DNA from 2 places in the Cedecea sp. NFIX57 genome. Region 1 is predicted to be linked to the other one. Evidence: predicted binding sites of a transcription regulator. Region 1 holds the regulator's gene; the other holds the start of a gene.
The links. The regulator PurR, encoded in region 1, represses purine synthesis genes. The targets are predictions, from matches to a motif close to CANGCAAACGTTTGCNTG.
Positions count from the first base shown of each region.

Region 2: purM (phosphoribosylformylglycinamidine cyclo-ligase) is a predicted target of PurR. The motif match lies at 1,683-1,700, and genes of this name have one in related genera.

Region 1 covers NZ_FXAS01000026.1:63,921-68,177, reverse strand. The annotation lists gene B9Y90_RS19615 (C40 family peptidase) at 1-162, shown strand, start outside; gene sodB (superoxide dismutase [Fe]) at 335-916, shown strand; gene cydH (cytochrome bd-I oxidase subunit CydH) at 1,000-1,089, opposite strand; gene purR (HTH-type transcriptional repressor PurR) at 1,382-2,407, shown strand; gene punR (DNA-binding transcriptional activator PunR) at 2,404-3,342, opposite strand; gene punC (purine nucleoside transporter PunC) at 3,457-4,257, shown strand, end outside.
Region 2 covers NZ_FXAS01000014.1:141,680-145,936, reverse strand. The annotation lists gene uraA (uracil permease) at 1-817, opposite strand, end outside; gene upp (uracil phosphoribosyltransferase) at 903-1,529, opposite strand; gene purM (phosphoribosylformylglycinamidine cyclo-ligase) at 1,753-2,790, shown strand; gene purN (phosphoribosylglycinamide formyltransferase) at 2,790-3,428, shown strand; gene ppk1 (polyphosphate kinase 1) at 3,602-4,257, shown strand, end outside.

The DNA.
Region 1 (4,257 bases):
CGTGGCACCGCCGATCACGTTGGTGTCTACGTCGGCAACGGGAAGTTTATTCAGTCCCCGCGCAGCGGTCGCGATATTCAGATCACCTCCCTCAGCGAAGATTACTGGCAGCGCCACTACGTGGGTGCTCGCCGGGTGATGACGCCGAAAACTATTCGTTAATCTTCTCCGCGCCCTTTAGGACTAATAAAACTGATTAAAATGTTAACAGCCCGGCAACGGGCTGTTTTATTTTGTTGTTTCATTTGGCTTTTTCACTCAGCTGTAATTTGCTAACCTTATAACTACACAAATTGTAGTTATATTGTGAAACAAAATAACAAGGAGTGAAGCCATGTCGTTCGAACTACCCGCCCTGCCCTATGCCAAAGATGCGCTGGCACCGCATATTTCAGCCGAAACCCTCGAATACCATTACGGCAAACATCACCAGACCTACGTCACTAACCTGAATAATCTGATCAAAGGCAGCCCGTTTGAAGGCAAAACGCTGGAAGAGATTGTGAAAGGATCTGACGGCGGGATCTTCAATAACGCGGCTCAGGTCTGGAACCACACGTTCTACTGGCACTGCCTGGCGCCGAATGCCGGCGGGGAGCCGACCGGTGACGTGCTGGCCGCCATCAATCACGCCTTTGGCAGCGTGGAAGCCTTTAAAAAGCAGTTCACCGAAGCGGCCATCAAAAACTTTGGCTCCGGCTGGACCTGGCTTGTGAAAAATAGCGACGGCAGCCTGGCTATCGTCTCGACCTCTAACGCAGGCACCCCGCTCACAACCGGAGCAAAACCGCTGCTGACCGTGGACGTGTGGGAACACGCTTACTACATCGACTACCGCAACGCGCGCCCGGTCTATCTCGACCATTTCTGGGCGCTGGTCAACTGGGAATTTGTTGCGCAAAACCTGGCGGGCTGATGTTTAGCGGTTAAATACGAAGGAGGGAAGCAACGCTTTTCTTCTGTTTAAGAGAAGGGCCGCTTTTCGCGGCCCTTTGTAAATCAGTGCAGAACGGCAGTAAGCGCCCCGGCAACAATCAGACTCAGCACGATAACCGTCGTCACCACGGAAAACTTCAGATCGGTACTCATCGTAAGCTCCTTTTATTTCCCTACAAAGTGTATGTGGGGTGATTTTCCCACAATTAGCGATAAAAATCCTGCTGGATTTGCACAGATATCGGTTTTCCCTCTTCCACTTTGCCCCGGGATAAGCCAAAATCCTTCGCTAATTTACCGCGTATCGCCCGGCAACGCCCTCCTCCCGCTGTATGTCGCATCCCCGACAGGCCTGCAACCAACGTGTTGCCCCAGGAGTTAGCGAAGGCAAACGTTTAACACATGAGTTATCAGGAGTTTACGATATGGTCTGGAGTGACATCTAATGGCAACGATTAAGGACGTAGCGAAGCGCGCAAACGTTTCCACCACCACTGTGTCACATGTCATTAACAAGACCCGTTTTGTGGCGGAAGAGACGCGCAACGCCGTCTGGGCGGCCATCAAAGAGCTGCACTATTCGCCGAGCGCCGTGGCGCGCAGCCTGAAGGTCAACCACACCAAATCTATCGGCCTGCTCGCCACCTCAAGCGAAGCCCCTTATTTTGCGGAAATTATTGAATCCGTTGAGAACAGCTGTTTCGCCAAGGGCTACACCCTGATTCTGGGCAACGCGCACAATAACTTTGAAAAGCAGCGCGCGTACCTGTCCATGATGGCGCAAAAGCGCGTAGACGGACTGCTGGTCATGTGCTCCGAATACCCTGATACGCTGCTTTCAACCCTGGAAGAGTACCGCCATATTCCTATGGTAGTGATGGACTGGGGCGAAGCTCGTGCCGACTTTACCGACTCCGTAGTTGATAACGCCTTCCACGGCGGCTACCTCGCAGGCCGCTACCTGATTGAACGTGGCCATCGCGATATCGGTGCTATCCCGGGTCAGCTGGAGCGTAACACCGGCGGCGGCCGCCATGCAGGGTTCCTGAAGGCGCTTGAAGAAGCCAATATCAAAGTGCCGGATAACTGGGTGGTTCAGGGTGATTTCGAACCAGAGTCCGGTTACCGCGCCATGCAGCAACTGCTTAATCAACCGCATCGCCCTACTGCCGTTTTCTGCGGCGGCGATATTATGGCGATGGGTGCTATTTGCGCCGCGGACGAAATGGGGCTGCGCGTGCCGCAGGACATTTCTATCATCGGCTACGATAACGTGCGCAACGCCCGCTATTTCTCTCCGGCGCTGACCACTATCCACCAGCCGAAAGAGCGCCTGGGCGAAACGGCCTTTAACATGCTGCTCGACCGCATCATTAATAAGCGCGAAGAGTCGCAGACGATTGAAGTCCATCCGCGTCTGATTGAACGCCGCTCGGTGGCCGACGGCCCGTTCCGCGATTACCGCCGCTAAGCCTCTTCGGGAGCCGGAAGTATGTTACCCGGCTCCTGCAGCCACTCCTGATTCATCGTCTCACTGTCGCCCAAATAATCCAGCAACCAGCTCAGCGCGGGCGAGGCATCATCTTGCCGCCACGTCAGGCAGCAGGCCGCGTCCGGGAACGGGTTTTCCAGCGTTAACTCCTTCCAGTCGCCCCTGACGAGCCACGGCTGGGCAATGTGCGTCGGCACCATGCCAATGCATAATCCTGCCATCAGGCAATCCGCCCCGGACGCCCAGTCCGGCACCACCACCCGGCGCTGGTTGTCCAGCAGCCAGGTAATACGCTTGGGCAGAGAACGGGATGTGTCTTCCAGCACAAGGGACGGCCAGGGACGAATGTCGTCATCCAGAATAATACCTTCCCGTTGCGCAAGCGGATGAGCGGCAGACACCACGCAGCGCCAGCTAAGCGCGCCCATGTCCCGAAACGCATAGCGCCCCCCGACCGGGATCGCCTGCGTGGCGCCAATCGCCGCCTCAACCCGTCCGTCCGCCAGCGCGTCCCACACGCCATTGAACACTTCCTGAGAAATGCGTAATTCGATATCCGGAAAATGACGATAAAAATCCAGCACCAGCTGGCGGGTACGTTCAGGTTTAACAATATTGTCTACCGCAATGGACAAGTGCCCGCGCCAGCCGTTAGCTATCTGCTGACACTGCTGGCGCGTTGCCATCATTTTTTTGATAACAGACCGACCTTCCTTGAGAAAAAACGCCCCGGCGGCGGTCAACTCAACGTCCCGGTGACGCCGTTCAAACAGCGGCACGGCCAGCCACTCTTCAAGCTGACGCACCGTGTAGCTGATGGCAGAGGGCACGCGATGCAGCTCCTGGGCCGCGCCACTAAAGCTGCCGTTTCGAGCCACAGCATCAACCACTTCCAGTGAATATTCAGACCACATGTTTTTGCCTGCAAAAAATTTGAATTCAACTCGCAAATATTAGCGTTTCACAAGCGGTTTTGCACTCCGTAGACTCCTGCCCCGTTAACCTGCTATCAAAATCAAGAGTGAAATATGCAACCATCAAAGGGATTTCTTATCTGGCTCGCGGGGTTGAGCGTGCTGGGCTTCCTGGCCACCGACATGTACCTGCCCGCCTTCGCCGCCATTCAACAAGATCTGGGCACCACCGCCTCTGCGGTAAGCGCCAGCCTGAGCCTGTTCCTCGCCGGCTTTGCTTTTGCCCAGTTGATGTGGGGCCCGCTTTCCGACCGCTTCGGGAGAAAACCCGTGCTGTTGATTGGCCTGGCTATGTTTGCCATCGGCTGTATCGGCATGCTTTGGGTGCAGGATGCCACCACACTGCTGGTGCTGCGCTTTATTCAGGCCGTGGGCGTCTGTTCGGCAGCCGTTAGCTGGCAGGCTTTGGTGACTGACTATTACCCCGCCAACCGTGCTGGTCGCATTTTTGCCACCATCATGCCGCTGGTCGGGCTTTCCCCGGCGCTGGCCCCGCTGCTAGGCAGCTGGCTGCTGAACCATTTTGAATGGCAGGCGATTTTCGCCGTGCTGTTTGCTGTCGCTTTGCTGTTGATGATCCCTACGCTGCGCCTCAAGCCCCGGACGCAGCACCACGAGCAAACTGAGGACAATAAGGTCAGCTTCTTCTCTTTATTACGTTCCCGCGTTTACGGCGGCAACGTACTGATTTACGCCGCCTGCTCAGCCAGCTTTTTCGCCTGGCTCACCGGCTCGCCGTTTATCCTGAATGAGATGGGTTACAGCCCAGCGGCAATTGGCCTGAGCTATATGCCGCAAACGGTCGCCTTCCTGATCGGCGGCTATGGCTGCCGCAGCGCGCTGCAAAAGTGGAAC
Region 2 (4,257 bases), on a different contig from region 1:
AAATGCCGTTGGCAAACATTGAGCGGTGCAGGCCCGGGTCGCGAATCAGGTCTTTTTTCACGATATTCGCAGTGACCACAAGGTGGCCTACGTGTTCGGCAATAACCACCAGCGCCGCAGGCAGAATGGTGAAGATAGCGAACCATTCAAAGCGAGGTGTATAGAAGGTTGGCAGCGCGAACCAGTGCGCTTCGCGGATTGGCGTCACGTCTACCACACCCATAGCGAAGGAGAGCGCGTAGCCCGCCAGCACGCCGATGAGAATCGGGATAATGGCCATAAAACCACGGAACAGCACGGAACCAAACACCGTCACCGCCAGCGTGACCAGCGAGATAATAATGGTGGTGGAATCCGGGGATGCGCCTTCCGCAGGCAGCAGCCCAGCCATGTTGGCCGCCACGCCCGCCAGCTCAAGGCCGATAACCGCAACAATCGCGCCCATCGCCGCCGGAGGGAACATCACGTCCAGCCAGCCTGTACCGGCTTTTTTCACAATCAGCGCCACGATGCAGAACAGCACGCCGCACATAATGAATCCGCCGAGCGCCACTTCATATCCCAGCGGCAGCAGCAGCAAGACCGGAGAGATAAACGCGAAGCTGGAGCCGAGATAAGCCGGGATTTTGCCTTTACAGATGAACAGGTAAAGCAGAGTGCCGATGCCGTTAAACAGCAGCACCGTGGCCGGGTTGATGTGGAACAGAATTGGCACCAGCACGGTCGCGCCGAACATGGCGAACAGATGCTGCAGGCTCAACGGAATCGTTTGCAGTAAGGGCGGGCGTTCACTTACCCCAATGGCGCGGCGGGTCATGTTGTTTTCCTCTGAGTGTTATTTTTAACGAACGGTGTTTGCTGCAATCAAAAAAAAGCCGACTTTCAAAGTCGGCTGATGAATCTTATTTGGTTCCGAATATCTTATCGCCCGCATCACCGAGGCCAGGAATAATGTACCCGTGCTCGTTGAGGCCCTGATCGATAGACGCGGTGTACAGCTCCACGTCCGGGTGCGCTTTTTCCAGCGCGGCGATGCCTTCCGGCGCGGCAACCAGCACCAGTACCTTAATGCTGGTACAGCCCGCTTTTTTCAGCAGGTCGATGGTGGCAATCATAGAGCCGCCGGTCGCCAGCATCGGGTCGACCACCAGCGCCATACGTTCTTCTATATTAGAAACCAGCTTCTGGAAGTAAGGCACCGGCTGCAGGGTTTCTTCATCGCGGTAAACGCCGACGACGCTGATACGCGCGCTTGGTACGTTTTCCAGAACGCCTTCCATCATACCCAGACCGGCACGTAGAATTGGCACAACGGTAATTTTCTTGCCTTTGATCTGGTCGACTTCCACCGGGCCGTTCCAGCCTTCGATGGTGACTTTCTCGGTTTCCAGATCCGCAGTGGCTTCATAGGTAAGCAGGCTGCCTACTTCAGAGGCGAGTTCACGAAAGCGCTTGGTGCTGATGTCTTGCTCGCGCATCAGGCCCAGCTTGTGTTTGACGAGTGGGTGTTTCACTTCCACGATCTTCATACTCTTTCTCCCCCGAGATAGTTGGCTACCACAAAAAAAATCGCCGGATTATACCGCTTTTTTGCCGCTGCGCTACAGCTAATGGGATGATCGAGATCAACCGGACTGGATTGAGTCTATCTCAGGAATTCTTTTCTTGCCGATGATAAGAGGCTCGCAAACGTTTGCCTGCACTGTTAGAATTGCCGCGTTTTTCTTATATACCACCCGTGGGGAACGAGCAGTGACCGATAAAACCTCTCTCAGCTATAAAGATGCCGGTGTAGATATTGATGCTGGTAACGCTCTGGTCGACAGAATTAAAGGCGTAGTGAAAAAAACCCGCCGCCCGGAAGTAATGGGTGGACTGGGCGGTTTCGGTGCGCTGTGCGCGTTGCCTCAGAAATATCGCGAACCGGTTCTGGTTTCCGGCACCGACGGTGTGGGCACCAAGCTGCGTCTGGCCATGGATTTAAAACGCCACGACGCGATCGGCATTGACCTCGTCGCCATGTGCGTGAACGACCTGGTGGTCCAGGGCGCCGAGCCGCTGTTCTTCCTTGACTACTACGCTACCGGCAAACTGGACGTAGATACCGCCGCCAGCGTTATCACCGGCATCGCCGAAGGCTGCCTGCAGTCAGGCTGCTCGCTGGTGGGCGGTGAAACCGCTGAAATGCCGGGCATGTATCACGGGGAAGACTACGACGTGGCCGGGTTCTGCGTCGGCGTGGTTGAGAAGTCTGAAATCATCGACGGGTCTAAAGTTGCCGATGGCGATGTCCTGATTGCGCTGGGCTCAAGCGGCCCGCACTCCAACGGCTACTCGCTGGTGCGCAAAGTGCTGGAAGTGAGCGGCACCGACCCGCTGACCACCGAACTGGAAGGGAAACCGCTGGCGGACCACCTGCTCGAGCCAACCCGCATTTACGTGAAAAACATCCTTGAACTGATTGAAAACGTGGATGTTCACGCCATCGCCCACCTGACCGGCGGCGGCTTCTGGGAAAATATCCCGCGCGTGCTGCCGGACAACACCCAGGCCGTGATCGCCGAATCTTCCTGGCAGTGGCCAGCGGTCTTCAACTGGCTGCAGCAGGCTGGCAACATCAGCCGCCACGAAATGTACCGCACCTTTAACTGCGGCGTGGGCATGGTCATTGCGCTGCCGGCAGCAGAAGCGGATAAAGCCGTTGCGCTGATGCAGGCCAAAGGTGAAAAGGCGTGGAAAATCGGTATCATCAAGGCATCTGATTCCGAAGAGCGCGTGGTTATTGAGTAATGAAACACATTGTGGTGCTGATTTCCGGTAACGGAAGCAATCTGCAGGCGATCATTGACGCCTGCCAGCAGAAGAAGATTAACGGCACCATCAGCGCGGTGTTCAGCAATAAGGCCGACGCGTTCGGCCTTGAGCGAGCCCGCGAGGCCGGGATCCCGACCCACGCGCTGGCGGCAAGCGAGTTTGCCAGCCGCGAAGCGTTCGATCGCCAGCTGATGCAGGAGATTGACGCCTACGCGCCAGACGTCGTGGTGCTGGCGGGTTATATGCGCATTCTCAGCCCTGCTTTTGTGGCGCGCTACAGCGGTCGTTTACTCAACATTCACCCTTCCCTGCTGCCGAAATATCCCGGTCTGCATACCCACCGCCAGGTGCTGGAAAACGGCGACGAAGAGCACGGCACCTCCGTGCATTTTGTCACTGACGAACTGGACGGCGGCCCGGTCATTCTGCAGGCCAAAGTGCCGGTATTTGAAGGGGATGATGAGGACGAAATCACCGCTCGCGTTCAGCATCAGGAACACGCGATTTACCCGCTGGTCGTCAGCTGGTTCCTCGACGATCGCCTAAAAATGCGCCAAAACGCCGCCTGGCTTGATGGCGTACAGCTGCCCCCGCAGGGACATGCAGCAGAATAATTTAACTAAAAAGGGCTTCGGCCCTTTTTTTGTGTCTGTCTCTCATAAAGTTGTCATGGTCAGATGAGAGAGTTTCATCTGCATAGTTGGACATTCTCCGCTAAAGCTCGCCATAATAACTGACGTGACGGTGACGGCATTGCCACGTCCACGAAAACGGAGTGTGAGGACTAATGGGTCAGGATAAGCTGTATATCGAAAAAGAACTGAGCTGGTTGTCTTTTAACGAACGCGTTCTGCAGGAAGCGGCGGACAAGCTCAACCCGTTGATTGAAAGGATGCGTTTTCTCGGCATCTACTCCAATAACCTCGATGAATTCTATAAAGTGCGTTTCGCCGAACTAAAGCGCCGCATTTTAATCAGTGAAGAACAGGGTTCTCCTTCCAACCAGCGCCATCTGCTGAATAAAATTCAGGCCCGGGTGCTGAAGGCCGATCAGGAATTTGACAGCCTGTATAACGAGTTGCTGCTGGAGATGGCGCGCAACCAAATCTTCCTGATTAACGAACGCCAGCTTTCCGAAAATCAGCAAAGCTGGCTGCGCAGCTACTTCAAGCATCAGCTTCGCCCGCACATCACGCCGATTTTGATCAACCGCGATACCGACCTGGTGCAGTTCCTGAAGGATGACTACACCTATCTGGCGGTCGAAATTATTCGCGGGGACAGCATTCGCTACGCGCTGCTGGAGATCCCGTCAGACAAAGTGCCGCGGTTTGTGAACCTGCCGCCGGAAGCGCCACGTCGCCGCAAGCCGATGATCCTGCTGGATAACATCCTGCGCTATTGCCTGGACGAGATCTTCAAAGGGTTCTTCGACTACGACGC